DNA from 3 places in the Martelella endophytica genome. Region 1 is predicted to be linked to each of the others. Evidence: predicted binding sites of a transcription regulator. Region 1 holds the regulator's gene; each other region holds the start of a gene.
The links. Region 1 encodes PhoB, which activates phosphate uptake and scavenging genes when phosphate is short. Its sites were predicted from a motif close to TGTCATNNANCTGTCAT; they were not measured.
Positions count from the first base shown of each region.

Region 2: a site for PhoB is predicted at 7,765-7,781, ahead of phnC (phosphonate ABC transporter ATP-binding protein). Genes of this name have one in related genera too.
Region 3: a site for PhoB is predicted at 3,167-3,183, ahead of TM49_RS20975 (NAD-glutamate dehydrogenase). Genes of this name have one in related genera too.

Region 1 is NZ_CP010803.1:1,299,699-1,310,312, reverse strand. Features, by position in the region: gene hisA (1-(5-phosphoribosyl)-5-[(5-phosphoribosylamino)methylideneamino]imidazole-4-carboxamide isomerase) at 1-338, opposite strand, end outside; gene hisH (imidazole glycerol phosphate synthase subunit HisH) at 371-1,021, opposite strand; gene TM49_RS05985 (DUF2628 domain-containing protein) at 1,027-1,473, opposite strand; gene hisB (imidazoleglycerol-phosphate dehydratase HisB) at 1,483-2,091, opposite strand; gene TM49_RS05975 (DMT family transporter) at 2,333-2,803, shown strand; gene TM49_RS05970 (DMT family transporter) at 2,800-3,225, shown strand; gene hslV (ATP-dependent protease subunit HslV) at 3,342-3,899, shown strand; gene TM49_RS05960 (GNAT family N-acetyltransferase) at 3,889-4,389, shown strand; gene hslU (ATP-dependent protease ATPase subunit HslU) at 4,403-5,710, shown strand; gene TM49_RS05950 (hypothetical protein) at 5,831-6,424, opposite strand; gene TM49_RS05945 (carbohydrate kinase family protein) at 6,525-7,451, opposite strand; gene TM49_RS05940 (orotate phosphoribosyltransferase) at 7,482-8,177, opposite strand; gene phoB (phosphate regulon transcriptional regulator PhoB) at 8,690-9,373, opposite strand; gene phoU (phosphate signaling complex protein PhoU) at 9,406-10,119, opposite strand; gene pstB (phosphate ABC transporter ATP-binding protein PstB) at 10,151-10,614, opposite strand, start outside.
Region 2 is NZ_CP010803.1:1,442,541-1,453,154, forward strand. Features, by position in the region: gene polA (DNA polymerase I) at 1-95, shown strand, start outside; gene TM49_RS06580 (DMT family transporter) at 118-462, shown strand; gene phnN (phosphonate metabolism protein/1,5-bisphosphokinase (PRPP-forming) PhnN) at 710-1,276, opposite strand; gene TM49_RS06590 (alpha-D-ribose 1-methylphosphonate 5-triphosphate diphosphatase) at 1,281-2,420, opposite strand; gene TM49_RS06595 (DUF1045 domain-containing protein) at 2,434-3,129, opposite strand; gene phnE (phosphonate ABC transporter, permease protein PhnE) at 3,234-4,757, opposite strand; gene phnE (phosphonate ABC transporter, permease protein PhnE) at 4,769-5,719, opposite strand; gene phnD (phosphonate ABC transporter substrate-binding protein) at 5,814-6,719, opposite strand; gene phnC (phosphonate ABC transporter ATP-binding protein) at 6,801-7,664, opposite strand; gene TM49_RS06620 (DapH/DapD/GlmU-related protein) at 7,839-8,453, opposite strand; gene phnL (phosphonate C-P lyase system protein PhnL) at 8,450-9,157, opposite strand; gene phnK (phosphonate C-P lyase system protein PhnK) at 9,163-9,948, opposite strand; gene TM49_RS06635 (alpha-D-ribose 1-methylphosphonate 5-phosphate C-P-lyase PhnJ) at 10,187-10,614, opposite strand, start outside.
Region 3 is NZ_CP010803.1:4,497,836-4,508,449, forward strand. Features, by position in the region: gene TM49_RS20975 (NAD-glutamate dehydrogenase) at 1-3,072, opposite strand, end outside; gene pdxY (pyridoxal kinase PdxY) at 3,280-4,158, shown strand; gene TM49_RS20985 (carbonic anhydrase) at 4,201-4,839, shown strand; gene TM49_RS20990 (metallopeptidase family protein) at 4,922-5,362, opposite strand; tRNA gene TM49_RS20995 (tRNA-Met) at 5,615-5,691, shown strand; gene TM49_RS21000 (MarR family winged helix-turn-helix transcriptional regulator) at 5,841-6,296, shown strand; gene TM49_RS21005 (MFS transporter) at 6,293-7,993, shown strand; gene TM49_RS21010 (HlyD family secretion protein) at 8,013-9,053, shown strand; gene TM49_RS21015 (aspartate-semialdehyde dehydrogenase) at 9,139-10,170, opposite strand; gene TM49_RS21020 (phosphatase PAP2 family protein) at 10,428-10,614, opposite strand, start outside.

The DNA of each region.
Region 1 (10,614 bases):
ACCAGCTCGGGATCACGCACCGCGACCGTGCCGAGGATGACGCGGGCAAGACCGCGCGACAGCCAGTTCTCGATATGCGCGAGCGAGCGGATGCCGCCACCGAGCTGAACCGGGTTCTTCGTCGCCTTCAGGATCGCGTCGACAGCGTCGCCGTTCACCGTCTTGCCGGCAAAGGCGCCGTTGAGATCGACCACATGCAGCCACGAAAACCCCTGATCCTCGAAGGCCTTTGCCTGGGCGCCCGGATCGGGATTGTAGATCGTCGCCTGCTCCATGTCGCCAAGCTTCAGGCGAACGCACTGGCCGTCTTTCAGGTCGATTGCGGGGAAGAGTATCATCTGGATTCAGTCTTTCGAAATGGAGGGCAGCCTCAGGGCGCCCACGTCAGAAAATTGGCGATCAGCTTCAGGCCGAGCGTCTGGCTCTTTTCCGGGTGGAACTGGCTGCCGGCCTTGTTACCGTCGGCGACGAAGGCGGTAACCGGGCCGCCGTAATCGGTGGTGGCGATCACCTGTTCCGGTTTCTTCGCGGCGAGGTGATAGGAGTGCACGAAATAGGCGTGCAGACCGGTATCGCCCGTCGGGATGCCATCGAACAGCGGGTGCGGCGTGTTGAGGGTCAGCGTGTTCCAGCCGATCTGCGGGATCTTCAGCGTCGGATCGGACGGCGTGATCTCGGTGACATCGCCGGCAATCCAACCGAACCCTTCGGACACGGTCTTTTCCAGGCCGCGCTCCGACATCAGCTGCATGCCGACGCAGATGCCGAGGAAAGGGCGCGCCTTCGCCTCGACCGCCTCGCGCACCGCCTCCACCATGCCGTCAACGGTGGCAAGGCCGGCGCGGCAATCGGCATAGGCGCCGACGCCCGGCAGCACGATGCGGTCGGCACCGGCGACGATATCGGCCTTGTCGGTCAGGATGATCTCGGCATCGCTGCCGCTTTCGCGGGCGGCCCGCTCGAAGGCCTTGGTCGCCGAGCGCAGGTTTCCCGAGCCGTAATCGATAATCGCAACTTTCATGGTCTTCACTTCTTCGAATAGGCGTCCATCAACCCGATGCCGCCAGCCGGCCAGGGATCGGTCGCGCGAATGGCTGAAAACGGCGAGACGCTCTCACGCCCGCTGAAATAAATCTCTTCCGCCGTCTCGATGTCGCTTGCGACAATGACATCCCTGAGCCTGAAACCGCGCCGTTCCATCGCCGCAGCCTTCCACTCGCGCCCTTCGAGCGCAATGAACAGGTTGAGCGCCAGCGAGGCCGCGCCTGCGGCAAAGGAAAGGCCCTCGTAGAACCCGGCAACGGACAACAGGATCGAGATGACGAGCGTCGAAAATCCGGCAATCCATGCCCGGCTTGCCAGAAGGTAGAACGGCCCGAAGATCAGCCCGGCCCAGGAAAACCCGTCGCGGATGAAGCGGACCCTTTCCGGGGCGTCGTCGCCTGCAGGCTCCAGCACGAGAAAGCTTGCCATTCTGCCTCCTCAGGCGAGCATGCCCTTGGTCGAGGGAACGCGACCCTGCTGACGCGGATCGATCTCGGCAGCGGTGCGCAACGCGCGGGCCACCGCCTTGAAGCAGGTCTCGGCGATATGGTGACTGTTGGCGCCGTAATGATTGAGCACATGCAGCGTGATGCCGGCATTCTGGGCAAAGGCATTGAAGAACTCGCGCACCAGCTCGGTATCGAACGTGCCGATCTTCTCGGTCGGGAAGGTGACGTTCCAGACGAGATAGGGCCGGCCGGAAAGGTCGAGCGCCGCTTTCGTCATGGTCTCGTCCATGGCGAGGTCGATCGAGGCATAGCGGGTCACGCCGGCGCGGTTGCCGAGCGCCTTGGCCAGCGCCTGGCCGATCGCGATGCCGACGTCTTCCACCGTATGGTGATCATCGATATGCAGGTCGCCCTTCGCCTCGATCGTCATGTCGATCAGGGAATGGCGGGAGAGCTGGTCGAGCATATGGTCGAAGAAGCCGACACCGGTCGAAATCCGCGCCTCGCCGGTTCCGTCGACATTGACGGACACGGAAATCGCGGTTTCCTTGGTCTCGCGCGCAATCTCCGCGCGGCGGGCTTCGTTCTCAGCGGCCATATGCCTGATGCCTCCATGGATGATGCCCCGTGTCTTTAACAGGCAGGCCGGTGAAGCGCAAAAGAAAAGCGGGCGCGATAGTTCTCCTTCCAGCGTCCCGCATCCAGCGTTCGCCGTCTGCTGGATCGCGAAAACCTGATACCCGGAATTGACGGGACGCAGCTTCGGAGGAGCCGCCGCTTTCCCGGTGGTCATTTCTCCTTTAAGGAAAAGCGAGAAGTCTCGTCCGAAAGTCCTCCGCATGTCCCGCTCGCTTCCCTATTTCTTCGTTGCCTTTGCTGCCGGCTGCCTGATGGCGGTCATGACCCATCTCAATGCCGTGACGGCGTTCTATGGCAGCCCGATGTTCGCCTCCTGGGTGGGACACGGCGCCGGGACGATCGCGGCGATCATCATTCTGGCCGTGCTCTATCTAATAAGGCCGAAGGACACGGCGTCCGAGCCCAAGCCGCGGGCGCCCTGGTGGGCCTATCTCGGTGGCGTTTCGGGTGCGGCCACCGTGATCACCGCCTCGCTCGCGGTCAATTCGCCCCTGGCGCTCTCCGGCGCGATCGCGCTTGGCCTCGGCGGCCAGGTGCTGTTTTCGCTTGCCGCCGACCAGTGGGGCTTCTTCGGCCTTGCCGCAAGGAAGCTCGACCGCCGGGATCTATTGACGGTCGCCTTCATTCTGGCGGGCAGTCTTCTGGTCATTCTCGCGGGAGCGCAGGCATGATCCAGGCGATCCTCTTTGCCGTCACCGCCGGCGTTCTCGTCGGCATCAGCCGCCAGGTCAACGGGCGGCTGAGCCTCTCCACCTCGCCGATGGTGTCGTCCTTCTTCAACCACATTGTCGGTTTCGCGGTGATGTGCGTGGTCGCGGTCATTGTCGGCGGGCTCATTCCGCCGACCATCAGGGACATTCCCTATTATGCCTATCTGGCGGGGCCGTTCGGCGTGATCTTCGTCGCAGCCGGTTCGCTCGCCATCACCCGGATCGGCGCAGTCAACACCGCGGTGCTGATCATCGGCGGCCAGATGATCACCGGCGCGGCGATGGATCTTGCCGAAGGCGTCACCGCCGCACCCCTGCTGCGTTTCAGCGGCCTCGCGCTCATTCTGGTCGGCATGCTGCTGGCACAGGGTCGGCGGGCGTGAACGGATTGCAATTGTGGCAAGGCTGCCTACATAGGAAGCCGGAAAGGCCCTGATCTGAAGGGCCAAATCTTTGTACAAGCAATTCCGAAAGCGGAATTGCCGAGGAGTATTGGACTATGAGCGAACACAATCCCTTCGGCACCATGCACGCAACGACCATCATCACCGTGCGCAAGGACGGCATGGTGGTAATGGCCGGCGATGGCCAGGTCTCGCTCGGCCAGACGGTGATGAAGGGCAATGCCCGCAAGGTTCGCCGCATCGGCAAGGGCAATGTCATTGCCGGCTTCGCCGGCGCGACCGCCGATGCCTTCACCCTGCTGGAGCGGCTGGAACGCAAGCTGGAGCAATATCCCGACCAGCTGATGCGCGCCGCCGTCGAGCTTGCCAAGGACTGGCGCACCGACAAGTATCTGCGCAATCTGGAAGCGATGATGCTCGTCGCCGACAAGGACATTACATTGGCGATCACCGGCAATGGCGACGTTCTGGAACCAGAACACGGCGTCATGGCGATCGGCTCGGGCGGCAACTTCGCCTATTCGGCGGCGCGGGCGCTGATGGACAGCGACAGGTCCGCCGAGGATGTTGCCCGCAAGGCAATGGCGATCGCTGCCGAGATCTGCGTCTACACCAACGACAATGTCATCGTGGAAACGCTGGATGCCGCATGACGGGACCATAGATTTCAGGCCGCTTGAAGAAAGCGATCTGGAACTGATGGCCCGCTGGCTCCGGGCGCCCCATGTCGCGGCATGGTGGGACCGGGCGGAAAAGCAGGTGGAGCAAATGCGCGCTCACCTCAACGATCCGACGGTATCGCCCTTCGTCGTAACGCTGGATGAGGTGCCGTTCGGCTATATCCAGCTCTGCGATCTCGATGGCGAGCGCGACAGGGAATCCGCGCTCGCGAGCCAGCCCGCCGGCACCTTCGGCATCGACCAGTTCATCGGGCCGGCCGACATGATCGGCAAGGGGCTCGGTACAAGGCTCGTCTCCGCCATGGCGGAGCGGGCACTGAATAACGGCGCGATGCGCGTCCTCGTAGACCCGCATCCCGAAAACGCGGCTGCGATCCGCGCCTATGAGAAGGCCGGTTTCGTCCGGCTCGGTACATTCAGCATGACAGGCGGTCCGGCACTTCTGATGGCCCGCGACGCTTGAGGAGCAGTAACAGATGACCAATTTTTCCCCCCGCGAGATCGTTTCCGAGCTCGACCGCCACATCATCGGCCAGCACGACGCCAAACGCGCCGTCGCGATTGCGCTCAGAAACCGCTGGCGCCGCCAGCAGCTTCCCGACGATCTGCGCGACGAGGTGATGCCGAAGAACATCCTGATGATCGGCCCGACCGGCGTCGGCAAGACCGAGATTTCGCGGCGCCTCGCCAAGCTTGCCGGCGCGCCCTTCATCAAGGTCGAAGCCACCAAGTTCACCGAGGTCGGCTATGTCGGTCGCGATGTCGAGCAGATCATCCGCGACCTGGTCGAGATCGGCCTCGTGCTGGTGCGCGAGAAGAAGCGCCAGGAAGTCCAGGCAAAGGCGCATGCCAATGCCGAGGAACGCGTTCTCGACGCGCTGGTCGGCAAGACGGCCTCGCCGGCGACCCGCGACAGTTTCCGCAAGAAGCTTCGCTCCGGCGAACTCGATGACAAGGAAATCGACATCGAGATCAACGATAACAGCTCCGGCATGCCGGGCCTTGAAATTCCGGGCATGCCGGGGGCCAATATCGGCGTTCTGAACCTATCGGAAATGTTCGGCAAGGGCATGGGCCAGAAGACCAAGAAGGTCCGCACCACCGTCAAGGCCTCTTATGAGGATCTGATCCGTGACGAAAGCGACAAGCTGCTCGACGACGAGGTGATCCAGCGCGAGGCCGTGCGCCTGGTGCAGGAAGATGGCATCGTGTTCCTCGACGAGATCGACAAGATCGCCGCCGGCGACGGCCGCATGGGGGCTGGCGTTTCCCGCGAGGGCGTGCAGCGCGACCTGCTGCCGCTGGTCGAAGGCACGACGGTTGCCACCAAGTACGGCCCGATCAAGACCGACCACATCCTGTTCATCGCGTCCGGCGCATTCCACGTCTCCAAGCCCTCGGACCTGCTGCCGGAGCTTCAGGGCCGCCTGCCGATCCGCGTCGAACTGCAGGCGCTGACCAAGGAAGACTTCCGCCGCATCCTGACGGAAACCGAGGCGAGCCTGATCCGCCAGTACAAGGCGCTGCTCAATACCGAGGAAGTCTCGCTCGACTTCACCGAGGATGCGATCGACGCGCTTGCCGATGTCGCGGTGCACCTCAATGCCTCCGTCGAAAACATCGGCGCACGGCGACTGCAGACGGTGATGGAACGGGTGCTGGACGAAGTCTCCTTCACCGCCCCGGACCAGTCCGGTCAGGAACTGCTGATCGACAGCGAATACGTCCGCAAGCATGTCGGCGACATGGCGCAGGATACGGACCTGTCGCGGTATATCCTGTAGAAAAAGCCGCTCGATAGACGATCTCCCCCTCAAAGGGGGAGATGCCCCTATAGGGCGGAGAGGGGTAAACCCTGTCAAAGCGCACAGAGCACGACCCGGCAAGCCGCGTCGCACCAGACGCTATTTCTCGGAGCAGCTCTTCAGCCGCGAACCTTCCGGCCGGTTCATCAGCGAAAAGATGTTGATGTCGGACAGCAGCGGGTGGAACCCGGTTCCGTCGCCGGCCTCGATCAGAACATCGAGCGGCACCGCCGGATCGATCATCGCCGCATTCCAGCAGGAGGTATCGAGATCGACCGAGAATCCGGGTTTGGCACTGCCCGTGCGGGCTGCGGCCATCTCCTGCTGCTGATCGTGAAGCGCCAGCGCATCGGCGGGCGTCAGCCGATAGACCTGCAGCACCTGGCCGGGCTTGCGCAGCCTGGCGACCGCGGCCTCGGCGGCCTCATTGTCGGCGGCAACCAGCATGTAGTCCCGCGAGATATCGTTTCCGCCACCGCGCTGATAGACGGTGAGCTTCACCTCGTCCTTCAGCATATGGAAGGGCTCGGGGGCAAGCAGCGCGATGCGGAGCGAGGCCGGATTGGCGGCAATCGGCGTCGGGATCGGGTCCGACCGGCCGGGCAGGATCGAGCAGGCCGACAGCAGCATCAGCGCCGCGGCAAGGCCGATGCCCCGCCATTTGGCGCGGCTGCGGCCATATTCTCTATGCATGGGAATTTCACCAGATGCGCGCATGGGGACGACCAACCAATATGCCGTTCAAAGTGCCCGGGACCTTACGCGGTTATGCTTAAGGTGAAGTAAAGGCCGCTCAGAGGCCGATCTCATGCGCAAAGGGCGGATTGGCGCCTGCGCGCGACACGGTGACGGCAGCTGCCTTGGCGCCGAGCGCCAGCGCGTCGCGGATGGCATCGGCCGAAAGCGCCTTCACCTTCGCCTTGGTCAGGAGCCCCGCCATGTCGAGCGAGGCGAGAATGCCGGCATCGAAGGTGTCGCCGGCACCGACCGTGTCGACCACCTCGACCTTTTCGCTCGGCACTTCCACCTTTTCCGTCGCGGTATACCCGATCGCGCTTTCGCCACCGCGGGTGATGACGACGAGGCTGGCGCCGGCCGCAATCCAGTGGCGGGCCTTGTCGTCGAGCGAGCCTTCAAGGCCGAACCAGTCGAGATCCTCGTCGGAGAACTTGATGATGTCGGACTTTGCCGCCATCCGCTCGATGCGGGCGCGATGCTTGTCGGCGTCGGTGATGAAGGTCGGGCGGATGTTCGGGTCGAGCGAGATCACCCGGTGATCCGCCTCGCGCATCAAAAGCGCCTCGTAGGTGGAGCCGCAGGGCTCGGGAATGAGGCTGATCGCGCCGAAATGCATGGCCTTGCAGTCGTCGCCGAGCGTCGGCAGGTCGGCCTCGGTGATCATCCGGCCGGCGGTGTTTTCGTCATAGAAGGCATAGCTCGCCGAACCGTTGACGAGCTTGACGAAGGCAAGCGTCGTCGGACGGTCGGAGACTGCCGCATAGCTGTAGTCGACCTTGGAGGCATCGAGCTTCTCGCGGATGATGTCGCCCATCAGGTCGGAGGAGATGCCGGAGAAGAAGCCGGTCGGCCGCCCGAGCCGGGCAAGCGCGACCGCCGTGTTGCAGACGGCGCCACCGGCATAGGGGGCAAAGGCAGGCTCCCCGGCCTTGCTTTCGCGGGGCAACATGTCGATCAGCGATTCGCCGCAGCACACAATCATTCTTCTCTCCCGGTCTTTTGTCTGTTGCTGTTATACGAGCAGTTCTTCCAGGCCGCCACGGGCCCGCGACCATTCCATCGGCCTGTCGAGGAATTCGGCGACGCTGTCGAGCGTCTTCGGGTCAGAGCGCTGCTCCTCGCGCGCAACCGCCAGAACCTCTTTCCAGGTGGCGATGTAATGGAGGTCGACGCCGCCTTCGGTGAAGCGCTTCTCGGCCTGTTCGAAGATATCGTAGTAGAACAGCGCCAGCCCATGCTCGACGACGCCGCCGGCCTCGCGCACGGCGTTGATGAAGTGGAACATCGAGCCGCCGGCCGTCGTCAGATCCTCGACCATCAGCACCCGGGCGCCCTTGGGCAGCGTGCCCTCGATCTGGGCGTTGCGGCCGTAGCCCTTCGGCTTCTTGCGCACGTAGATCATCGGTAGTTCCAGCCGGTCGGCCAGAAGGGCGGCGAAGGGAATACCCGCCGTCTCGCCACCGGCAACGCAATCGAAGCGCTCGAAACCGGCTTGCTTCAGCACGGTTGCCGCCGCGAAATCCATCAGCGTGGAGCGCACGCGCGGATAGGAGAGCAGCTTGCGGCAATCGATATAGACTGGGCTGACGAGACCGGAGGAGAGCTTGTAGGGCTCGTCGGGGGCGAAATGCACCGCCTCGATTTCCCACAGCATCCGGGCCATCAATTCACCCATCACCGCCGGGTCGGCAAAACTCGCTCTTGTCATTTCGGTCCCTTTCATCTCGCCCGGCTTCGCGCGCCGGCTGCGGGAGGAGCAACCGGGGAAGGCTTCGGGTGGCGCCGCGCGGCGGCTTCGGTTCTGTCCGTGCCCTTTTCAGGCGGAAAAATCAATCGCCCGATACGGAAAGAGCGGTCAACCGCCCGCTCCGGCGCCCCGAAGATAACGAAACATTGGGCCGCCGCAATGACGGAAACCATCTTCGCAGAAGGAATTGCGTTTCATTGCCCTCCTCCTTGAGGAGGTGCTATCGCATATGGCTTCACCGCAAAGCCTCAAGTCTTCTCGCCCCGGAGGGGAGAGATGTCGCGACAGCGACAGTGAGGGGGGACGTTATCCAAGCTGACGTCCTCAAGAACGGACATGCTGCTTCACCCTCACTGCCCCTTTCGGGGCATCTCTCCCGCAAGCGGGAGAGAGTATATGGAGCGAGATCCAAGGCCATCTGAGATAGCCCTCCCTTGAGGGGCGAAGATCGGTTGGGGGCGATGCGCTAGCCCTCAGACTTCCATCGCATAACCCGCGCCGCGCACGGTGCGGATGACGTCGGGCATCTGGGAGAAGTTCAGCGCCTTGCGCAGCCGGCCGACATGGACGTCGACCGTGCGTTCGTCGACATAGATGTCGTGGCCCCAGACGCCATCGAGAAGCTGAGCGCGGGAGAAGACGCGGCCGGGCGAACTCATCAGGAATTCGAGCAGGCGGAACTCGGTCGGGCCGAGGCGGACCTCACGGCTCTTGCGGTGGACGCGGTGGGTCTCCCGGTCGAGCTCGATATCGCCGCATTTGAGCACGGTGGAAAGCACTTCCGGCCGGGCCCTGCGCAGGATCGCCCTGACACGGGCCATCAGTTCCGGTGTCGAGAACGGTTTCACCACATAATCGTCGGCGCCGATGGCAAGGCCCCTCACCCGCTCGCTTTCCTCGCCGCGCGCGGTCAGCATGATGATCGGCAGACGTTCGGTCTCGGGACGCATCCTCAGGCGCCGGCAGAGCTCGATGCCGGAGACGCCGGGCAGCATCCAGTCGAGCAGCAGCAGGTCGGGCACCCATTCCTGCAGGCGGATTTCGGCCTCGTCCCCGCGCAGGATGGTCTCGACCTCATAGCCTTCGGCTTCCAGATTGTATCGCAGCAGAACGCTCAGGGCCTCTTCGTCTTCAACGACGGCAATCTTCGGCACCATGGATCTCAAACTCCGTTATCGTGGCTTGTCGTTCAGGTATCACTGGAGCCGACGGCCGCGGTATTGTCGTCCTTCGGACGCTCTCCCTGCGGCTGGGCGCCGGTGGCGATGTAGTAGATCATCTCGGCAATGTTGGTCGCATGGTCGCCGATACGCTCGATGTTCTTGGCGCAGAACAGAAGATGCGTGCAGGTGGTGATGTTGCGCGGATCTTCCATCATGTAGGTCAGAAGCTCGCGGAACAGCGAGGTGTAGATCGCGTCGATCTCCTCGTCGCGCTCGCGGATCGAATTGGCCTTGTCGGCCTGGCGCGAATTGTAGGCGTCGAGCACTTCCTTGAGCTGCAGCAGCGCCAGTTCGGACAGATGCTCGATGCCGTGGGCGAGCTTGCGCGGCACGCCGGTGCCCTGCACCGAGATCACCCGCTTGGCGGTGTTCTTGGCCATGTCGCCGACGCGCTCGAGATCGGCGGCGATGCGGATCGCGCCCATGATTTCGCGCAGGTCCGAGGCGACCGGCTGGCGTCTTGCGATGATCACCACCGCCTTGTCGCCGATCTCGCGCTCGGCCTCGTCGAGAACCAGGTCGTCGGAAATCACCTTCTGGGCAAGGGCGCTGTCGGTGTTGACCAGCGCCTCGACCGATTCGCTCACCATCTCCTCGGCAAGTCCGCCCATTTCCGAAATGCGGCGCTGCAGGTATTTCAGCTCTTCATCAAAGGCTGTCAGAATATGCGAAGGGGCCATTGTCGTTCCTTCCCTCAGTAAATGCAGGCGCTCAACCGAAGCGTCCCATGATGTAATCCTGGGTGCGGCTGTCGGCCGGATTGGTGAAGATCGTGTCGGTGTCGTTTTCCTCGACCATATGGCCGAGATGGAACATGGCCGTGCGCTCGGAAACGCGGGCGGCCTGCTGCATCGAGTGGGTCACCATCACGATCGTGTAGTTCTGCTTCAACTCGCTGATCAGCTCCTCGACGCGCGCCGTGGCGATCGGGTCGAGCGCCGAGCAGGGTTCGTCCATCAGGATCACCTCCGGGCTGACGGCGATGGCGCGGGCGATGCAGAGCCGCTGCTGTTGACCGCCGGAGAGGCTGGTGCCGGGCTCGTGCAAGCGATCCTTGACCTCGTTGAAGAGCCCCGCCTTCTGCAGGCTGGTCTCGACGATCTGGTCGAAATCGGCGCGGTGGCGAGCCAGTCCGTGGATGCGCGGGCCGTAAGCGACGTTCTCGTAGATCGACT
Region 2 (10,614 bases), 140 kb from region 1:
ATGTCATGGAAAACGCGGCAATGCCGGCCGTTTCGATGGCCGTACCGCTCAAGGTCGATGCCCGCGCCGCCCAGAACTGGGACGAAGCCCACTGAGTTTCCGGAAAGAGGAACCGCAATGAACCCTGCGCTCGCCGCCTATGGCGCCCTCGGTATCGCGATCGTCTGCGAGGTGATCGGCTCGACGCTGCTGCAGAAGTCCTACGGCTTCACCCGGCTGCTGCCGACCATCGGCGTGGCGGTGTTCTATATCGTCGCCTTCTTCTGCCTGTCACAGGCGCTGAAGACCATTCCGCTGGGCGTCGCCTATGCGATATGGGCCGGACTTGGGATCGTGCTGACGGCGGCCGTCAGCACGCTCGTGCTGCGGCAGAACCTTGACCTCGCCGCCTGGGTCGGCATCGCCATGATCGTCGGCGGCGTCCTGGTGATGAACCTGTTCTCGAGTGCCACGGGGCACTGAAGGCGCTGCCGCTGCACGGTGTGCCGCTCGCTCCATATACTCTCTCCCGCTTGCGGGAGAGATGCCCCGAAAGGGGCAGTGAGGGTGAAGCAGCATGTCCGTTCGTGAGAGCGTTCGTGTGGATACGTTCCCCCCTCACTGTCGCTGTCGTGACATCTCCCCCCCTTCTGGGGCGAGATGGTTGGGGGCAATGCGGTAAGGACGTCGCGAGAAAAGCGATCTTGAGGACAGCCGAGAGGCGCCTGTTTCACCCCTTCACGCATCCGCCGATCACCTGCGCCAGCCGTGCTCCCGCCTCTTCCAACGCGCCGGAATTGTCGATGGTAATCACATCGAAGGGGCCGTCGACGTTCATGGTGGAGCGGGCGAGGCGGCGCAGGATGTCGTCGCGGGTCTCGCGGCCGCGCGCTTCGAGACGCGCTGCAAGGATTTCCGGCCGCGCGGTGACGTTGACGACGGTGAGGTGATCGAAAGCGGCGGAAAACAGCGGCAGCGCCGAGCGCGAACCGTTGCAGACGGCGATGCCGCCGGCCCTGACGAAAGCCTGGGTCTCGGCCGGAATGCCGTAGAACAGCCTGTGCGCTTCCCATGACACGACGAAGCCGCCGGCCATCGCAGCGGCCGTGAACGCTTCCTTCGTCATCGTCGCGTGGTCTTCGGTCGCACCATCGGCCGGGCGGGTGATCACCCGGCGGACGAAACGGACCGAAGGATGATCCCGGTAGAGGGCGGCTGCGTGGTTGATCAGGCTGTCCTTGCCGGCCCCGCTCGGGCCGACCACGACGATGATGCGGCCGGCCGGCTTTGCGTCCATGGCTTCAGGCCACCCGCTGCCCGGCGCGCCAGACGGCACGGGTCACGGGGACGCCCTCCGGCCGGCGCACACGCACGAGATCGGCGCGAAGCCCCTCTGCGATACGGCCGCGATCATCAAGGCCCACCGATTTCGCAGGTGTTGCGGTGACCATCTTCAGCGCCTTCGGCAGCGAGATCTCCTCAACCTCATCGGCAAGAATAAAGGGGGCGTAGATCAGGCTGAGCGGCACGTAGTCCGACGACAGCACATCCAGCACCCCGGCCTTGGCCAGATCGCGGGCGGCGATGTTGCCGGAGTGGGACTTGCCGCGCACCACATTCGGCGCGCCCATCAAGACCGAAAGCCCGGCCTTGTGCGAGGCGCTTGCGGCATCGAAGGTGGTCGGAAACTCGGCGACCCGAACGCCTTGCTCTATCGCCTCGTCGACATGCGCGATGGTGGCGTCGTCATGGCTGGCAATGGTGATGCCGCGTGCCTTGCAGTGATCGGAGATCATCTTGCGATGCTTGTCGGAGTATTTCGCCGAGGAGGCCTGCCGTCCCTTGACGAAGGCATCGAAGGCTTCATCGGAAAGGCCGCGCTTGGTCTTGTAGTAGAGGATGTACTGGTCGAGATTGGTGAACTGGCGCTGGCCGGGCGCATGGTCCATCAGCGATGCCAGCCTGACATGCGGGTCATCCTCGAAATCGGTGAAATGGTCGATGACGTCGGCGGCCGAGACTTCGCAGCGAAGGTGGATCAGGTGCTGCGCCCGCAGCCGATCCTCGCGCTCGGCCTGCTGGATGGCATTGGCCATGTCGCGCATCTCGCCGTGCCGGAAGCCGCCATCCTCATCCGACCCCATGCGCAGGCAGTCGAAGACGGTGGTGATGCCGGAGGTGACGACCTGGGCGTCGTGCGCCTGCACGGCTGCGATCTGGTTCCAGCGCACGCCGGGGCGCGGCGAATAGTGGCTTTCGAGATGGTCTGTGTGCAGCTCGATGAGGCCGGGGATCAGGAAGTCGCCCTCGAAATTCTCGCCCTTCGACATCCTGCCCTCGGAGATATCGGCAATCTTGCCGTCGCGGATGAGCACCGAGCCTTCGAGGATATCGTCCTCCAGCACGATGCGGGCATTGGTGAAGATGGTTTCTGCGGTCATAGCTCTCTGTCTTTCAATTGCGGCCCCCGGTCAGCGGTTGCCAGCGGCGTATCGTGAACGGCGCGCCGCGGCTTTCCTCGACAAACAGGCCAAGACCGGTGACGGCAAGCGGCTTGTCGATAAAGGGAGCGAAGTAGGTCTCCACCGCGCCGCCGACGACGGAGGCGTCCGTGCCGGCAACGGGGCCGGTCAGTGTCATGTGGAAGCGGAACTCGTCGAAAACGTAAGGGTAGCCCCAGCGCATCATGTTCTCGCGCTGGACTTCGGAGAGCGTTTCCGGCTTGCGGCGGGCGATCTCGTCATTGAGGAGGGGCGCGCGCATCGGCTCGAAATGCTCGACGACATCGGCGGCGAAGGCCTGCAGCGTGTCATAGTTTTCGGCGGGAACGAGGGCGTAGAACTTGCCGATCTGGCCGAGCACGATCTTCGGTATGTTGAATGTCGCGGTGTTGCGGCAGTAGACGTCGAAGGCGGCTTCAAGGGCCGACGGCGTGATGTTTTCGGCAAGCCGGAACGGCGCCTTCAGCGTGGCGTGGAAGCCGTAGCGCGCTGCGGCTGCGGTCACCGTGCTCATCCGGCCCGGCGGCAGGCCGACGGTGTCGGGGAAGGGGCGTTCAGCGCCTTCGAAGGCGTCATAGCCGAGCCAGCGGCTTGCGGCTTCTGTCAGCGGATCGTCGGCGGGCGGGGTAAAGTAGATCGCATATCGCAAAGCAGGTGTCCTCGAAATCGCATTCTGGCGCGGCGAAGGGGCGCATGGCGCTCTTGGGAACGAATCCTGCGCGGATTCGCCAAGAGACACAATGCCCTCACCACTCAATGCCGGTCCGTCCTGTGGGTTCCCATCAGGCGCGAACGGAGCGCATTCGAGATGTTATCGAAGACAAAGACAACAATGAGGATGAGCACCACCATATAGGCAACATTTTCCCAATCGGAATTGGTGCGCATCGCTTCCCAGAGTTTGAGGCCGATACCGCCGGCGCCGACGGCACCGATGACGGTGGCCGAACGGGTGTTCGATTCCCAGAAATAGAGGGCCTGCGAGCAGAACACCGGCAGCACCTGCGGCAGCACGCCGAAGCGTTGAACGACGATCGGCGGCGCGCCGACCGATTTCACGCCCTCGCGCTGCTTGTCATCAATGTTCTCCAGCGCCTCGGAATAGAGTTTGCCGAGCGTGCCGGTGTCGGTGAAGAAGATTGCAGAGATGCCGGCCAGCGGCCCGGGGCCGAAGGCGCGGGTGAAAAACAGCGCCCAGATGAACATGTCGACCGAGCGCAGAAAGTCGAAGAAGCGCTTGGTCAGCTGGTTGACCGGCCTGTTGCGCATGATGTTGCGCGCGGCGATGAAGGCAAGCGGAAAGGCGACGAGGCTCGCAAACAGCGTACCGACGAAGGCCATGACGATCGTCTGGAGAAGCTTGGTCCAGACGTCGAGATGCTGCCAGGAGGGATTGTAGAGGAAGTCGTTGACGGCAAGCTTCCAGTTGCTGGTCGACGGTTCGAGCCGGTCGGCCGAGAAGACATGGTCGACGACCTGGCCAAACGACATGCCGAAATAGGCCGAGTTGGTGTCGAAGAAGAAATTCTCCCAGCCTAGGAAGCGGCGGTGGATGATTACCTTGTCGTCGCGGATTTCGACATAGCCGGCAAAGCCGAGCCAGGCATAGACCTTGGCGCCGGGTCGGTCCTGTTCGGCCCAGGCCGGCAGCGGGCCGTCGGGATAGACGCCCTGATCGTGGGCGAGATCGAGCTTCAGCGTGTCGGCGCCATAGGTGACGGTCACGACGTCGGGGCGGATCGCGACCAGGCGACCCTTGCCCATGACGATATCGGCGGAGGTGACGACCTCTTCGGTGACGGATTTCGTCTGCGCTGCGGCGCTTTCGGCGGTCTCACCCTGGGCGCCTGCGTTTTCCGGGGCGACGAACATGAACGACATCGATGACGCGGCCGGTTTTTCGGCGGAATTGGCCGCAGCCTCGGTCTCCACCGTGCGGGTCATGGTTGCGGTGGTGGTGGTCACCCAGTCGGGGTCGGGATGCTCGCCGAGCGGGGAAAACCGCGGATACTCCACCGACATGGCGCCGTCGGCCTCGATCTCGATCGTCGGCCGCGCTTCCCAGGAGATCCAGTCCGCCAGATAATTGCCGGCAAGCCCCCAGTTGGCCGAGCCGAGCACGGCGCCGACGGAGAAGAACCACCAGCAGAAGGCAAGGTAAAGGGCCGCGCCCGCGATGATGCCAAGAGAGCGGATCCGCGATTTCACGGAACCGTGGAGGAGTTCGGGGTGGCGGGCGGCAATGGCATCCATTTCAGATGCGTCGATCACGGTCATCGTCTTCTCCCTCACATCGCCGGCTGGAAGGCGTCGCTGCCGACGAGGCGGCGGCGCAGCCATGCGGAAAACTGGTCGACGGCAACGATGGTGCAGAACAGCAGCAGCACGATCGCTAGCGTCTTGGCGGCATGGCCGCGGCTGATCGACAGCCTGAGCAGTTCGCCGATGCCGCCGCCGCCGACGGCGCCGATGATGGTCGAGGCGCGCACGTTGATTTCGAGGCGGAGCAGGAAGTAGCTCATGAAGTTCGGCAGCACCTGCGGGACGATCGCGAACCAGACGCGCTCGATCCAGTTGGCGCCGGCGGCTTTCAAACCTTCATCCGCCCTCATGTCGGCGTTCTCGACCACTTCGAAGAACAGCTTTCCGAGCGCGCCGATGGTGTGGATCGTCACGGCGATCATGGCCGGGATCGGGCCGATCGACAGGATGGCGAGGAAGAAGCCGGCGAGCACGATTTCCGGAAAGGCCCGCAGCACTTCCATGAAGCGGCGCACGGTGCCGCGCAGCCAGACATTCTTTGTCAGGTTCTTCGCGGCGAAGAAACAGAGGCTGAAGGCGAAGAAGAAGCCGATGATGGTCGAGGCGATCGCGATGTTGAGCGTCTGCAGCATCGCGTAGAAATATTCCGGCATGTAGAGGCCGGTGTCGCCGAGATAGTAGCGCCCGTCCGGGTAATCATACTGGAACGAGCCGTCGTAATAGGGCGACGGCCGATCAAACAGCGCGCGAAAGATCTCGAAGGGATCGCGCGGGATCAGTTCGCCGACGAAGTCGAAGAAATGCGGCAGGCGATCGAAGAACTTGCCGGCATTGGTCTCGTTGGCGAACCAGAGCGAGGCGGCAAGGCAGACGGCGAGCACGGCCAGCGTCATGAAGGTGTAGAGCCGCTTTTGCGCGGCGAGCTGACGCCAGTGTTCCTCGACGCGTCTGCCGCTCTCGCTCAGGTCTTGATTCATGTTTGTGCCGGCCATGTTCAGGATATCGATAGATGAAAAGGCCCGCACCGCCTCCCCTGGGGAAGGCGGTGCGGAACCGGTTCTATGTCAGCAATCAGCCGCCGATGGTGGCCTTGCGGGCGTCGATGATCGGCTTGTAGAAGTCGACATTGACTTCGGCGAAGCCGGTGTAGTCGCCGCCCTGGATGGCGGAGAAGCATTCCGGATCGCTTTCCGGCAGGTTCATCATGAATTCCTTGAACGTCGCCTTGGTGTCGTCGCTCATGGAGGTGCGGACAACGATCGGGCCGTTCGGGATCAGCGGGCTTTCCCAGAGCTCGACGAGGTCGTCCATGTTGAGGATGCCCTTGTCGACCATCTTGCGCAGGTTGCCGGAGGTGTAGCCGTCTTCGAAATCGCCAACGCCCGAAGCCCAGGTCGTGCCGGCATCGAACGTGCCCTTGACGACTTCGAGAACGAGATTCTCGTGGCCGCCGCCGAAGCCGGTTTCGCCGAAGAATTCGTCAACTGGGGCGCCGGTCGCTTCCGGAAGCGTCACGGTCGGGATCAGGAAGCCGGAGGTGGAGTCCGGATCGGCGAAGCCGAGCTTCTTGCCCTTCATGTCTTCCAGCGAAGTCATGCCCGAATCCTTGCGGGCGACCATGACGGAGTGATAGCCCATCGAGCCGTCGGTCTGGACCGTCGTCAGGATCGGCTCGACGGCGTTCGGATCGGCAAGGTAGGCCTTGGCGTAGCCGGAAGCGCCGAGTTCGGCGTAATCGAGCGTGCCGCCGAGCAGGCCCTGGATGACGCCGTCATAATCGGCGGCCGGGAACAGCGAGACCTTCTCGACGCCGAGAACGTCCGGCAGCTTGTCGACCAGGCACTGGAAGTTGCGCAGGCGGTCGGCTTCGTTTTCGCCGCCGAGGATACCGATGCGGAATTCATTCATATCCTGGGCGTAGGCCGAGGTGGCGAGAGCGGCAAAGGCCGCCGTGGCCAGAAGGGTTTTCTTGAACATGACTTTCTCTCTCCTAGGTGTCCGGCCGCGCCGGAGGGGGATAAACGCTGCCTTTGACGCGGGCGGGCGATCTTTGAGACCTCAGGGCGTCGCCGCTTCGGCCTCTACCAGCGGAGCGATGCCGGCTGGCTTTCTGCCGGGGTTGCCGGCGAGCTTCCCGGTGTTGATGCTGGTCGACGTCATCGTTTCGTCGATGCCGGCACCATCCTTGTCCGAGCCGTAGATTTCCTGGACGGCCGCGGCCGTCAGTTCGCGCGGATTGCCGTCGAACACGACGCGGCCGTGGGCCATGCCGATGATGCGCTCGCAATAGGTCCGCGCGGTATCGAGGGTGTGCAGGTTGGTGATGACGGTGATGCCCTCGCGCTCGTTGATGTCGCGCAGCGCGTCCATCACCACCTTGGCATTCAGCGGGTCGAGCGAGGCGATTGGCTCGTCGGCGAGCACCATCTTCGGGTCCTGCATCAGGGCGCGGGCGATGGCCACGCGCTGCTGCTGGCCACCTGAAAGCGTGCCGGCCTTCTGCAGCGCCGTCTGCTCGATGCCGAGGCGCTCGAGTGCGGCGATCGCCATGATGCGTTCCTCGCGGGTGAAGACATTCATCAGGCTCTTGACGGTGGAACGGTGATTGAGCCGGCCGAGAAGCACATTGGTCAGCACGTCGAGGCGGGGCACGAGATTGAACTGCTGGAAGATCATTGCGCAGTCACGCTGCCAGTCGCGCAGCGCCTTGCCCTTGAGCTTCGAGACATCGGTGTCACCGAACAGGATCGCGCCCTCGGAAGGGTCGATCAGCCGGTTGATCATCCGCAGCATGGTCGACTTGCCAGCACCCGAGCGGCCGATGACGCCGACCATCTGGCCCTGCGGGATCGCGATGTTCACGGTGTCGACGGCAACATTTCTGCCGAAACGCCGCGTCACATTCTGCAGTTCAAACTTCATGCACTCTCTTTCAGATCATCGACGGTGCTTTTCAGCGGCCGCGCCGGCCGAAGCCGGTCGGGCGACCGACTTGCTCTGACAAGATGAATAGAGGTGCTGCTTGACGGTGGAATGTCAGTTTTGTTTCAGATTTCTGACAAAACAGACATGGTGGTGGATGGCCCGAGCCGGCGCTCAGTTCTCGTGGCGAAGAAGGAATTCCTCGGCAGACAGGGAGCGGAAATCGGCAAGGGCGTCGCGCAGCCGCGTGTGCTCCCAGTCCCACCAGGAAAGCGCATCCATGCGGAGGCCGATCTCTTCGGGAAAGCGGCGGCGGATCGTTTTCGCCGGCACGCCGCCGACGATGGTATAGGGGGCGACGTCCTTCGACACGACAGCGCCGGCGCCGACGACGGCGCCATTGCCGACCGTGACGCCCGGCAGGATGGTGACGCCATGGCCGATCCAGGTGTCGTGGCCGATCACCACTTTGCGGTCGCGGCGGCGGGCGAAGAAGTCGGCATCGTGCTCGCCATCCGGCCAGTAGTCGGCGGAGCGATAGGTGAAGTGGTGCAGCGTCGCCCGCTCGACCGGATGGTTGGTGGCATTGATGCGAACGGAAGCCGCGATATTGGCGAACTTGCCGATCTCGGCGCACCAGACGGCGCCATCCTGCATGATGTAGGAGTAGTCGCCCATCACCGTCTCGGCGATCCGGCAACGCTCGGAGACTTCGGTATAGCGGCCGAGCGTCGAGTCGGTGACGGAGGCGGTTTCGTGGATCAGCGGCGTTTCGGAAAGCTTTGTCATGCGGCGGTCCTTCGCGGTGAGAACGCGGAAACGTCGATGATATGATCGGCGATCGCGTTACGCACCTCCTCATCGTGGAAAATGCCGAGCAGGCCGATGCCGGCCTTCTTCTTCTCCTCGATCATCGCGACCACGACCTTGCGGTTTTCCGCATCGAGCGAAGCCGTTGGCTCGTCGAGCAGCAGGAAGGGATGATCGGTGATGAAGCCGCGGGCGATGTTGACGCGCTGCTGCTCGCCGCCGGAAAAGGTCGCGGGCGGCAGCTCCCAGAGCGCCTCCGGCAGGTTCAGCCGGGCGAGCAGTTCCCGTGCCTTGCCTTGCGCCGCCTTCTGGCTTTCGCCGCGCGAGAGCAGCGGTTCGGCGGCGACATCGATGGCGGAGACGCGCGGCACGGCGCGCAGGAATTGGCTGACATAGCCGAGCGTGTCGCGCCTGACGGCGAGCACCAGCCGGGGATCGGCACTGGCGAGGTCAACGATCTCGCCATGATGCTCGATCAGGATCTGGCCGGCATCGACGCCGTAATTGCCGTAGATCATCTTCAAAATCGAGCTCTTGCCGACGCCGGAGGGCCCGCCGAGCACGGCGCAGGTGCCGCTCCTCACCGCAAACGAGGCATTGTCGATGACCGGCAGCTTCAGTCCTCCGCGCAGGTGCATGGTGAAAGATTTTGTGAGTTCGGAGACGACGAGCGGGGTAGCCATGGCGGTCAGACCTGCAGGATCGAGGAAACGAGAAGCTGGGTGTAGGGTTCGCGCGGATCGTCGAGCACCCGGTCGGTGAGGCCCTGCTCGATGACGCGCCCCTCCTTCATCACCATCATCCGGTGCGACAGCAGACGGGCGACGGCGAGGTCATGGGTGACGACGATGGCCGCAAGCCCGAGGTCATTGACGAGGCCGCGCACCAGATCGAGCAGGCGGGCCTGCACCGAGACGTCGAGCCCCCCGGTCGGCTCGTCCATGAAGACGAGGCGCGGGCTGGTGACGAGGTTGCGGGCGATCTGCAGCCGCTGGCGCATGCCGCCGGAAAAGGCGCGCGGCTGGTCGTCGATCCGGTCATCCGGAATTTCGACACGTTCCAGCCAGCCGGCGGCCGTCTCGCGGATATTGCCATAGTGGCGCTCGCCAATCGCCATCAGCCGCTCGCCGACATTGGCGCCGGCCGAAACCGTCATCCGCAGGCCATCAGCCGGGTTCTGGTGAACGAAGCCCCAGTCGGTGCGCATCAGCACCCGGCGCTCGGCCTCCGACATCCGGTAGAGATCGCCGCGCCTGCCGTCGCGCATGCGGTATTCTACGGTGCCGGTGGTCGGCGCCAGCCGTGTCGAGATGCAGTTCAGCAGCGTCGTCTTGCCCGAGCCCGATTCGCCGACGATCGCCAGAACCTCGCCCGGATAGACGGAGAAGGACACGTCCAGGCAACCGGGGCGGCGACCGTAGAATTTCGAGACGCCGCTGACCTTGAGAAGCGGCTGGTCGTTGTCGACGCTCATGCGGAAGCTCCCCGGCGATCTATTGAGGACTTATCGGCAATCAATCTCCCCCCTTGAGGGGGAGATGCCCCGACAGGGGCAGAGGGGGGTGAACCCTCTCTGCGAATTCGGAGCTTGTGGCCTATAGGGCTTGCGCCCTTTACCCCTCTCTGTCGCTCTCGCGACATCCCCCCCTCAAGGGGGGAGATCGATTGGTGGCAACCTTTCGCAAAAGCAGCGCTTTCAAGGCGGAAAAACATCACCGCACCTCCTCCGCAAACAGCCCATCCTGCTCGCCGGTGTGGCCATCCGCACGGCGGGTTTCGCAGTGGTCGGTGTCGGAGCAAACGAACATGCGCCCGCCCCTGTCGTCGAGCACGACTTCGTCGAGATAGACGCCTTCCGCGCCGCACAGCGCGCAAGGCTTTTCGAAGTGCTGGATTTCGAAGGGATGGTCCTCGAAGTCGAGGCTGACGACGTCGGTGTGCGGCGGGATGGCGTAGATGCGCTTCTCGCGGCCGGCGCCGAAAAGCTGCAGCGCCTCGGAGCGATGCATTTTCGGATTGTCGAACTTGGGCGTCGGAGAGGGATCCATGACGTAGCGTCCGTCAACCTTGACCGGATAGGCATAGGTCGTGGCGATATGGCCGTTGTGGGCGATATCCTCGTAGAGCTTCACATGCATCA
Region 3 (10,614 bases), 1.6 Mb from region 1:
CTGCCAGCTCGAACGCGGCAGGGCGAAGAGCCGGGTGCGCTCGGCGAACCCCTTTGCCGGATCGGGGTCCGGATCGATGAAGATGTCGCGGTGGTCGAAGGCGGCGACGAGCCGGATCTGCTCGGAAAGCAGCATACCGTTGCCAAAGACATCGCCCGACATGTCGCCAACGCCAACGACGGTAAAGGGCGTCGTCTGGATATCGATGTTCATCTCGCGGAAATGCCGCTTTACCGCCTCCCAGGCGCCGCGGGCGGTGATGCCCATCTTCTTGTGGTCGTAGCCGGCCGAGCCGCCGGAGGCAAAGGCATCGTCCAGCCAGAAATCCGCCTCCTGCGCCAGCGCATTGGCCGTATCGGAGAAGGTGGCCGTGCCCTTGTCGGCGGCGACAACGAAATAGGGATCGTCGTCATCGGCGCGCAGCGTATCTGCCGGCGGCACCACCTCGCCATCGATGATGTTGTCGGTGATCGAAAGCAGCGTGCGAATATAGCTCTTGTAAGCCTCGCGGCCGGCGTTGAAGACCTCCTCGCGATTGCCACCGGTGGGAAGCCGCTTCGGATAGAAGCCGCCCTTGGCGCCGACCGGAACGATGACGGCGTTCTTCACCTGCTGCGCCTTCACCAGGCCCAGCACCTCGGTGCGGTAGTCCTGGCCGCGATCCGACCAGCGCAATCCGCCACGCGCGACCTTGCCGAAGCGCAGATGCACGCCCTCGACCTCCGGCCCGTAAAGGAAAATCTCCCGGAACGGCCGCGGCTGCGGCAGGATGGCGAGCGAGCGCGAGGCGAACTTGAAGGCAAGGTTCGGCCGCGGTGCGCCAGCCTCGTCGCGCTGGAAATAGTTGGTGCGCAGGGTCGCGTCGATGAGCTTGACGAACAGCCGGAGGATACGGTCATCATCAAGGCTCGGGACGCTTTCGAGCCCCTCCATGATGGTGCCGCGCGCGCTTTTCATCCGCTCAGCGCGGAGATCCTCGGCGAGTACCGGATCGAAAGCGGTTTCGAAGAGCTGGTAGAGCGCCCTGACGATGACGGGATAGGAGGAGAGCGACTGGGCGATGTAGTCCTCGGTGAAGTTCACCCCGCCCTGGCGCAGGTAATGCGCATAGGCGCGCAGAACATTGGCCTGGCGAACCGTCAGCGCCGACAGCAGCACCAGCCGGTTGAAGCGGTCGTTGTCGACGAGGCCGTGGAAGGCCGCAACGAAGGCCTCTTCCAACCGCGCGCCATCGGCCTCAAGATCAAGACCCGCCGCATCTTCGGGAAAGAGCTCCATGTCATGCAGGACGACGTCGACGGTCGGCTCGCCGACGCGCGCAAGCGACAGTTCGAAGGTGCGCTCGGAGACCACGACAAAGCCGAGATTTTCGAGAAGCGGCACGCGCCGCGACAGCGACAGATGGCTTTGCGCATGGAAGATCTTCAGGCGCAGCCGGTCCGGCTCTTCCTCGGCATTGTAAAAGGCGATGCTGATCCCGCCCTTGGCGGCCGATTTGATCAGATCGAGATCGGCAAAGGCGGCATCCGGCGAAAACGCCTCGTGATAGGCTTCGTTCGCGGAAAAGGCCGGCGCACCGGGACCGGCAAGCGCCTTGAACCGCTCCTTCCAGTCCGCCGCAAGCTTGCGGACTTCATCCTCGAGCACGGACTGCTCCACCTGCGGGGTGCTGTCGTCATCGTGGCGACCGATGATGAAATGCACACGCGCGGAACTGCCCTCCGGGAACGAGGGATAGTAGGCCGAGACCCGGCCACTATAGACGCGGGCGAGATAGGCGCCGATCTTCTCGCGCAGCTGCGAATCGTAGAGATTGCGCGGTACGTAGACGAGCACCGAAACGAACCGGTCGAAACCGTCGATGCGGCTCAGCACCCTGATGCGCGGCCGCTCTGCGACCTCCATGATCTGCTCGGCGAAATCCGCCAGCAGCGGCACCGGTATCTGGAACAGTTCGTCGCGCGGATAGGATTCGAGAATGTTCTGCAGCATGCGCCCGGCATGGCTCTTCGGCTCGAAGCCGAACCGGCCGGTGACCTCGGCGACCTTGGCGCGCAGCAGCGGGATGCGCGCTGCAGGCTGGGTATAGGCGGTGAAGGTGAAGAGCCCGACGATGCGGAGCTCGCCGACGACCTCGCCGTTCTCGCCGAAACGCTTGACGCCGATATAATCCATATAGCCGCGGCGATGGACGGTGGACGTCGTGTTTGCCTTGGTGACCAGCAGCAGTTCCGGTCCCTCCAGGAAGGCGATAATCTCCGGCGTCGAGACCACGGGGTTGCGACCGCGCCGCAGCACGCGCATTTCCGGATCGGAAAGAATGCCGATGCTGGAACCGGTCACATGTTCGACACGGGCACCGTCATCGTCCTGCACGTAGACGAGTTCGCGCATGCCGAGGAAGGTGAAATTGCCATCACGCAGCCATTCGAGGAAGTGAACCGCCTCCCCGCGTGCCGCTTTCAGATCCGCCGGCGCACGGCTCTGCAGCCCCTCCATCGCCGTTTCGAGCTTGGCCAGCATCGGCGACCAGCCGTTGACGGCGAGGCGGACATGGCCAAGCACATATTCAAGCCTCTGCTTCAGGAAGGCCCGCCCTTCATCCGAAAGCGCGGTGACATGGACCTGAACGTGGCTGATCCGGTTCTCCTCGCGATGCTCGACGCCGGGCGAGAAGGCGACGACGGGCTTGCCGGGCTCGACCACCAGGATCGGGTGGACGGCGAGCACGAAATCGCTGGTGGTGGCGCCGATCTCCGCCATCACCGAATCGTAGATGAACGGCATGTTGCGATCGGTGATCGCGATGACGTCGGTCGCAACGCCCGCCGGCGCGACCCCTTCCACGGGGCCGATGGTGACACGGGCATCGCCGCCGTCATAAGCGGCAATTTCGGCGGCGGCATGGGCCGAGGCTGCGGCGAGCATCTCGGCACTATAGCGGTCGAGGTCCTCGGGGCTCGCACGGTCGAACATGAAGAACGGGCTGATGAACGGCTTACCCGCCTGCTCGGCTTTCTCCTCTGCGGCCTTCATCAGCCCCTTGCGGATAAAATCGCTCTGTCGTTCCATGCTTCCTCCGATGCGCTGTTTTCTGGCCTTGCGGCCGTTCACGCTTGTGGCCTCTTCAGTCGAGACCGGACTGTCGCATACTTGCCAACCACACGCGACAGCGGCTTGACAGTTTCCTCCAAAAGGCGATTTAGAGCGTAAATATGGCAAATGGCAAAGCATTTCGCCGATTTTAAACGTTCAGGTTGCAGATGAGGCGTAACGGCGATGATCGAGAACTCCGAAGGCGCGGTGATTGCGATTTCCAGCCACGTGATGCGCGGCACTGTCGGCAACCGCGCCATCGTGTTCGCGCTCGAAACGCTCGGCTTCGCGACATGGGCGGTTCCAACCGTTGTCCTGCCCTGGCATCCGGGCCATGGCCGCGCGACCCGGCTCGGCTTCGATCCCGAAGGCTTTGCCGCAGCGCTTTCGGAACTGGCGGCAAGCCCGTGGCGGAATGAGGTGCGCGCCGTCATCAGCGGCTATCTCGCCGATGCCCGCCAGGCCGAGGCCATTGCGGCGCTGGTGACGGCGCTCAAGGCCGATAACCCCGAGCTTCTCTACCTCTGCGACCCGGTGATGGGCGACGAGCGCGGGCTCTACGTGCCGATGGAGACCGCCGACGCCATCCGCGACCTTCTGCTGCCGCTTGCCGATATCGCGACGCCCAACCGCTTCGAGCTGGCCCACCTTGCCGGAACGACAATCGCCGACAATTCGGCCGCGATCGCCGCGGCACTGGCGCTCGGGCCGGCGGAGGTCGTCGTCACCTCCGCCCATTCGATGCTGAAGGATGGGGTTGCGACGCTGTTCGTCGATGCCCGGCAGGCGCTGCTTGCCGAGCATCCCCGGCTGGACAATGCGCCGAACGGGCTCGGCGACCTGTTTTCCGCGCTGTTTGCCGCAGCCGTGCTTTCCGGCAAGCCGCGGCCGGAAGCGCTCGAGGTCGCCACCGCCGCCGTCTACGAAGCGCTCGTTCGCGCCGTCCGGACGGGCAGCGACGAACTGGAACTCGAGCGGGCACCCGAAAGTCTGAGGGCACCCATGGCAAAAGTTGGACTGCGTCAATTGATGCATCCGGCGCGGCGGCGTAAAAGAAGCTGACATGCGCTCTGCGCAGCCCACAACGTAAGGACCAAAGCACTGATGGATGCGTTTCCCAAAATCCTTCTCGATGGCTACAAGAACTTCATGGCCGGCCGCTACGTCGAAGAGCGTGAGCGCTACCGGACACTGGCCGAGGAAGGACAGAAACCGCAGACGCTGGTGATCGCCTGTTGCGATTCGCGCGCAGCGCCCGAAATGATCTTCAACGCCCGCCCCGGCGAACTCTTCGTCGTGCGCAATGTCGCCAACATGGTGCCACCCTATGAGCCGGACGGCCAGTATCACGGCACGTCGGCCGCGCTGGAATTCGCGGTCGAAGGGCTCAAGGTGAAGAATATCGTGGTGCTGGGCCATGGCCGCTGCGGCGGCATTCACGCGGCGCTTTCGCCGGAAGCCGAGCCGCTCTCGCCCGGCGATTTCATCGGCAAGTGGACCAACCTGCTGAAGCCGGCCGCCGAGCAGATCAACTCGAACTCGATCATGACCCAGAGCGAACGCCAGACGGCGCTGGAGCGGATCTCGATCCGCAACTCGCTGGCCAATCTGCGCTCGTTCCCGAACGTCGCGGCCGCCGAAAAGCAGGCAACGTTGAAGCTCTTCGGCGCCTGGTTCGACATTTCGAGCGGCGAATTGTGGGTGATGGACCAGAAGACCGGCGACTTCATACGCCCGAACTGACGCATGTCACCGTCAGGTGACTTGCCGCGATAAAACCATGTCGAGCGGTCTGACGCCTGTCGGGAATGCGGACCGCTCGCCTCTAGCGCCGGGCCTCGTCGTTTTCGGCGCTTTCCTCGATGCGCTCCATGTCCTCGTCGGATAGCCCGAAATGGTGGCCGATCTCATGGATCAGCACGTGGGTGACGATGTCGCCGAGCGTTTCCTCGTTTTCGGCCCAGTAGTCGAGAATCGGGCGCCGGTAGAGAGTGATGCGATTGACCATCTCGCCGGTTTCCATGGTGAACCGCTCGGAGACGCCACGCCCCTCGAACAGGCCGAGCAGGTCGAACGGCGTTTCCAGCGCCATGTCCTCGAACACGTCGTCACTGGGGAAATCGGCGATTTCGATGACGATGTCGCCGGTGAGCGCGCGAAAGGCCTCCGGTAGCCGGGCATAGGCCTCGATCGCCAGGGATTCAATCGTTTCCAGGCTCGGGGAGTACCGCCCCTGCCAATCCTCGCTGTTGTTCATGCGCGCCATTGAAGCTCCTTCATCTGGCCCATATAGAGCTTTTGGCGGCGCATTTCGAGAGCATAATGACGCGGCCGCAAAGTCGCGGATGCACTGTGCCGCAGCGCCCGGAACGCCCCGCCTGCAGCAGTGCGCAAACGGCACCGCAATTTTCGCCCGAACCAGCTTGACACCCCTGCGCTGAGGCCCTATTACGCCCCCGTTCCGCCAGCGCCCCGCGCTCGCGGGAACCACCCCTCGCCTGACACGGCGGGACAGGTTGGCGGAGTAGCTCAGTAGGTTAGAGCAGAGGAATCATAATCCTTGTGTCGGGGGTTCAAATCCCTCCTCCGCTACCAAAGTTTCCGAATTTCAATAACTAAATGCTGATGACGTTGACGAGTTGAGAACGGCGCTTGCTCCACAAGCGGACCCGTTGCCTTGCTTTTGTCAAATTTTTATGTAGTATGCTAACTAATAGCCAATTAACTTGTAGCCTACTAATATCATGACAACCAAACCATCCACAGATCTGCAGTTCGCCTTTGTCGAGGCCATCGGCGTTACCAGCCGAAAAATGCGCAAGGCCTATGATCAGCGAGTGGCGCAGCTCGGGCTGACCTTTGCGCGGGCGCGGGTGCTCACACTTCTCGCCGCCCACAAGACCTGCAACCAGAGTGTGCTCGCCTGCGAACTGGAGCTGGAAAAGCCGACGCTGGTACGGATGCTCGATCGGATGGCGGAACTTGACCTTGTCGAGCGCGTGCCGGACCCGAACGACCGCAGGGTCAATCTCGTGCGGCTTCGCCCGCATGGCGAAGCGATGGCGAAGCAGCTGCTTATCGAGCGCGCCGGCTTCATCAATGCCTTTTTCACTCCCGCAGACGATCAGGCACTACAAGATGCCACGCGCCTGCTTCAGGCGATCGCCGAGCGTATCGAAAACACGGAGGCGCATTCATGAGCGCCGTCGAGGAAGTACGCGCCGCACACCCGGCTCAACCCACACCACAGACAGCGGACGATCGAGCACCCGCCGCAGCGCAGCCCTCGCCGCCCCCGCTTTATCCCGGTGCGCCGCCGGCGCAGCCGCCGAAGCCCCTGCCCCAGCTGCTGCTCTATATGTTTGCCGCCACCGTTGTCGGCATCACCCAGGGGCTCGGCATGGCCTTCATTTCAGTGACGCTGCAGCAGATCGCCGGTCCGCTGCAGGCAACAACCAATGAGGCGACATGGCTTGTCGCGGCCTATCTGGTGCCGAATGCCAGCCTCACACTGATGCTGTTCAAGATGCGCCAGCAGTTCGGCCTTCGCCGTTTTGCCGAGATCTCGATCGTCATCTATGTGCTGATCAGCCTCTGCCACCTGTGGGCCGACAGCTTTCAGACGGCGCTCATCGTCCGCTTTTTTGCAGGCGTTGCGGCCGCACCCATGTCGTCCATCGCGATCCTCTACATGCTGGAAGGCCTGCCGCGCGAGAAGAAGTTCTCGATCGGCATCTGCGCCGCAATGACGGTGATGTCGCTGGCGACCCCGCTGGCAGGCCTCATCTCGCCGTCGATCATGGATATTGGCGGCTGGCGGACCTTCTATATCTTCGAAGTCGGACTTGCGATGATCTCGTTGGCCTTGATCTTCAAGCTGCCGCTCGTCTCCGGCGAGAGGGTGAAGGTCATCAGCCGTGCCGATCTCATCGCCTTTGCCTTCCTCTTTGTCGGCATGGGCGCCTTCGCCGCCGCCTTGACGGTCGGTCGGGTCTACTGGTGGACGGAAAAGCCCTGGATCGGCTGGATGCTGATTGTCGGCGTCGCCTGCCTCACCATCATGGTGGTGATGGAGATGAACCGGGAGAACCCGCTTCTCGATGTCCGCTGGATCACCTCGGCCGAGATCCTTCACTTCACCGGGGCGCTCCTGGTCTTCCGCATCATCCTGTCGGAACAGTCGAGCGGCGCGCGGGCCTTCTTCATGATGCTCGGGCTCAGCAACGAGCAGATGCGCCCGCTCTACATCGTCATCATCCTGTCGACGATCGCGGCCGGGGTGACCTGTTCGCGGATCCTGAAGCCCGGGCGCGTCGCCTACATGCATGGCTTCGCGCTTGTGCTGCTGATCATCGGCACCTGGCTCGACAGCCATTCGACCAGCCTGACGCGGCCGCCGCAGATGTTCCTGAGCCAGACGCTGATCGCCTTCGCCGCGGGCCTGTACCTGCCGCCCGCCATGCTGGTCGGCCTGATGTCCGCCCTCAAGAAAGGTCCGAACTATATCCTGAGCTTCATCATCGTGTTCCTGACCACGCAAAGGGTCGGCGGCATTCTGGGCTCGGCGCTGTTCGGCAGCTTTGTCACCTGGCGCGAGCAGGTCCATTCCGCCGCGCTCGTCCAGGACCTGACCTCGGGCGATCCGCTGATCAGCCAGCGCATCACCCAGCTTGCCGGCGCCTATGCGCAGACGATCACCGATACCGCGGTTCGAAACGCCGAAGGCGCGGTGCAGCTTGCGAGCCAGGTCCGCACCCAGGCCTATGTGCTCGCCTATAACGACGCCTTCCGCTTCCTCTCACTTCTGGCCTGCGTCGCTCTCGTCGTTCTCATCATCGATGTTGCATTCGAAACCTGGGAACACAAGCGCGCGGCCGCCGAAGGCCTTGCGGCCTGAAAACGACAAAGACAAGAAAATGACACGCATCATTCGCTCCCTTTCCACCTATCTGACGCTTGCCATCGGCATTGCCGGCATCGTCGCGCTGCTCTTTGCCTGGAACCTTCCGCCGTTCGCCGGCTCTGTCGAGCGCACCGACGACGCCTATGTTACGGGCAAGGTCACGCTGCTCTCCCCGCAGCTGTCCGCCATCGTCACCGACGTTCCGGTCAAGGATTTCCAGTCGGTCAAGAAAGGCGACCTGATCGTTCGCCTCGACGACCGCATCTACACGCAGCAGCTCGCCCAGGCAGAGGCGAGCCTCGAGGCCGCCAAGGCTTCGCTTGCAGCCAATGCGCAATCGCAGCAGACCGCCAAGGCCAATATCGCCTCGGCCGAAGCCGGTGTCGAAAGCGCCAGGGCCAGCCTCGAAAACGCCCAGTCCCAATGGGATCGCATCGAGCGCCTGCAGGCCAAGGAACTCTCAACCGGCAGCGATGTGGACAAGGCAAAGGCGGCCCTCGACCAGGCGAAATCCGCCCTGTCGCAGGCCAATGCCTCGGTCGACGTGGCCAAGGAAGCCCTGCAGACGGCGATCGTCAACCGCCGCTCGCTCGAGGCGAATGTCTCGGCCGCCGAGGCCTCACGAGAGCTCGCGGCGATCAACCTCGACAACACCCGGATCACCGCTCCCTTTGACGGCACACTGGGCCAGGTGAAGGCGCGCAGCGGACAGTATGTCTCGGCCGGTTCGCAACTCGTCGCCCTTGTGCCGCCGGATCGCTGGATCATCGCCAACTACAAGGAGACCCAGCTCGACGGGCTGAGAGAAGGTCAGAAGGTCACCTTCACCGTCGATGCCCTCAATGGCGAGCGCTTCACCGGCCACATCGAGAGCTTCTCGCCGGCCTCCGGCTCACAGTTTTCGGTGATCACCCCCGACAATGCCACCGGCAACTTCACCAAGGTGGCACAGCGCGTCCCGGTCCGCATCGCGATCGATCCCGGCCAGCCGGACGCCGAAAAGCTGGGACCGGGGCTCTCTGTGGTCACCAGCATCGATACCAGCCAGAGCTGAAGCGATACCGGTTCACGGGCCGGAAACACAAACGGCGCCGGGATTTTCCGGCGCCGTTTGATTTTCAGCGATGACTGGTGGGAGCTCAGGCGAGCGCGCGCGGCTTGACCAGGTTGCGCTCAACGAGAAGCTCGGCGATCTGCACGGCGTTCAGCGCCGCGCCCTTGCGCAGGTTGTCGGAAACGACCCACATGGCGAGACCGTTCTCGACCGTCGCGTCCTCGCGAATGCGCGAGATATAGGTAACGTCCTCGCCGGCGCATTCGACCGGGGTGACGTAACCGCCATCCTCATGCTTGTCGACGACCAGGCAGCCCGGTGCCTCCCGCAGGATATCGCGAGCCTCGTCAGCGGTGATTTCCTTCTCGAATTCCAGGTTGACCGCTTCCGAGTGGCCAACGAAGACCGGTACGCGCACGGCGGTGCAGGTGACCTTGATCTTCGGGTCGAGCATCTTCTTGGTCTCGGCCAGAACCTTCCACTCTTCCTTGGTGTAGCCATCCTCCATGAAGCTGTCGATGTGGGGAATGACGTTGAAGGCGATGCGCTTGGTGAACTTCTTGGTCTCGATCGGATCGGCGACGAAGACCGCGCGGGTCTGGTTGAACAGCTCGTCCATGCCATCCTTGCCGGCACCGGAAACGGACTGGTAGGTCGAGACGACAACGCGCTTGATGGTCGCGGCATCGTGCAGCGGCTTCAGTGCGACGACGAGCTGGGCGGTCGAGCAGTTCGGATTGGCGATGATGTTGCGCTTGGTGAAGCCGGTGACAGCGTCCGGATTGACCTCCGGCACGATCAGGGGCACATCGGCGTCGTAGCGCCAGGCCGACGAGTTGTCGATGACGACGCAGCCCTGCGCACCGATCTTCGGCGACCACTTCTGCGAGATCGAGCCGCCGGCCGACATCAGGCAGATATCGGTATCGGAGAAGTCGTAGGTCTCGAGGTTTTTCACCTTCAGAGTCTTGTCGCCAAAAGACACTTCCTTGCCGACGGAACGGCTGGAAGCCAGCGCCACGACCTCATCGGCCGGGAACCCGCGCTCTGACAGAATGGACAGCATTTCACGCCCGACATTGCCGGTAGCGCCTGCGACTGCAACCTTGAAACCCATGATAATCAGCTCTCTTTCGTTTCTCTCCTCAATGTGGCGGGAGCGGAAGAGCGGCCTGAACGGCGCCTTCCCGTCCCCGGCCAGACCGGGGAGAGAGCGGCAGGGCCAGAGACGTCAGACGGTTTTCGTCGTCTTCTTGGCCGTTTTTGTCTGGATGGAGGACGAGGCAAGCCCGCCGCTGGCGCAAACGCCCCGGCAGGTGCAATCGGCAATGTGCTGCAGAGATTGCGGCATGACCTATTCCTTCTACGCGAAGGCTAATGACCCTTTTGCGGGCTCAAGTCAAGTTCGGATTGCGGGCGGCCGCGCTTGCGCGCACTGCGGTGCAGGAAATCGAGCTTCAGCGCTGCCATGCTGTTGCGTGGAACCGGCCAGCCGCTCTCGTCGATGCGGAAGACCATGCGGTAACGCGAGAACAAGATCGCGACGAAATAGGTGCACCAG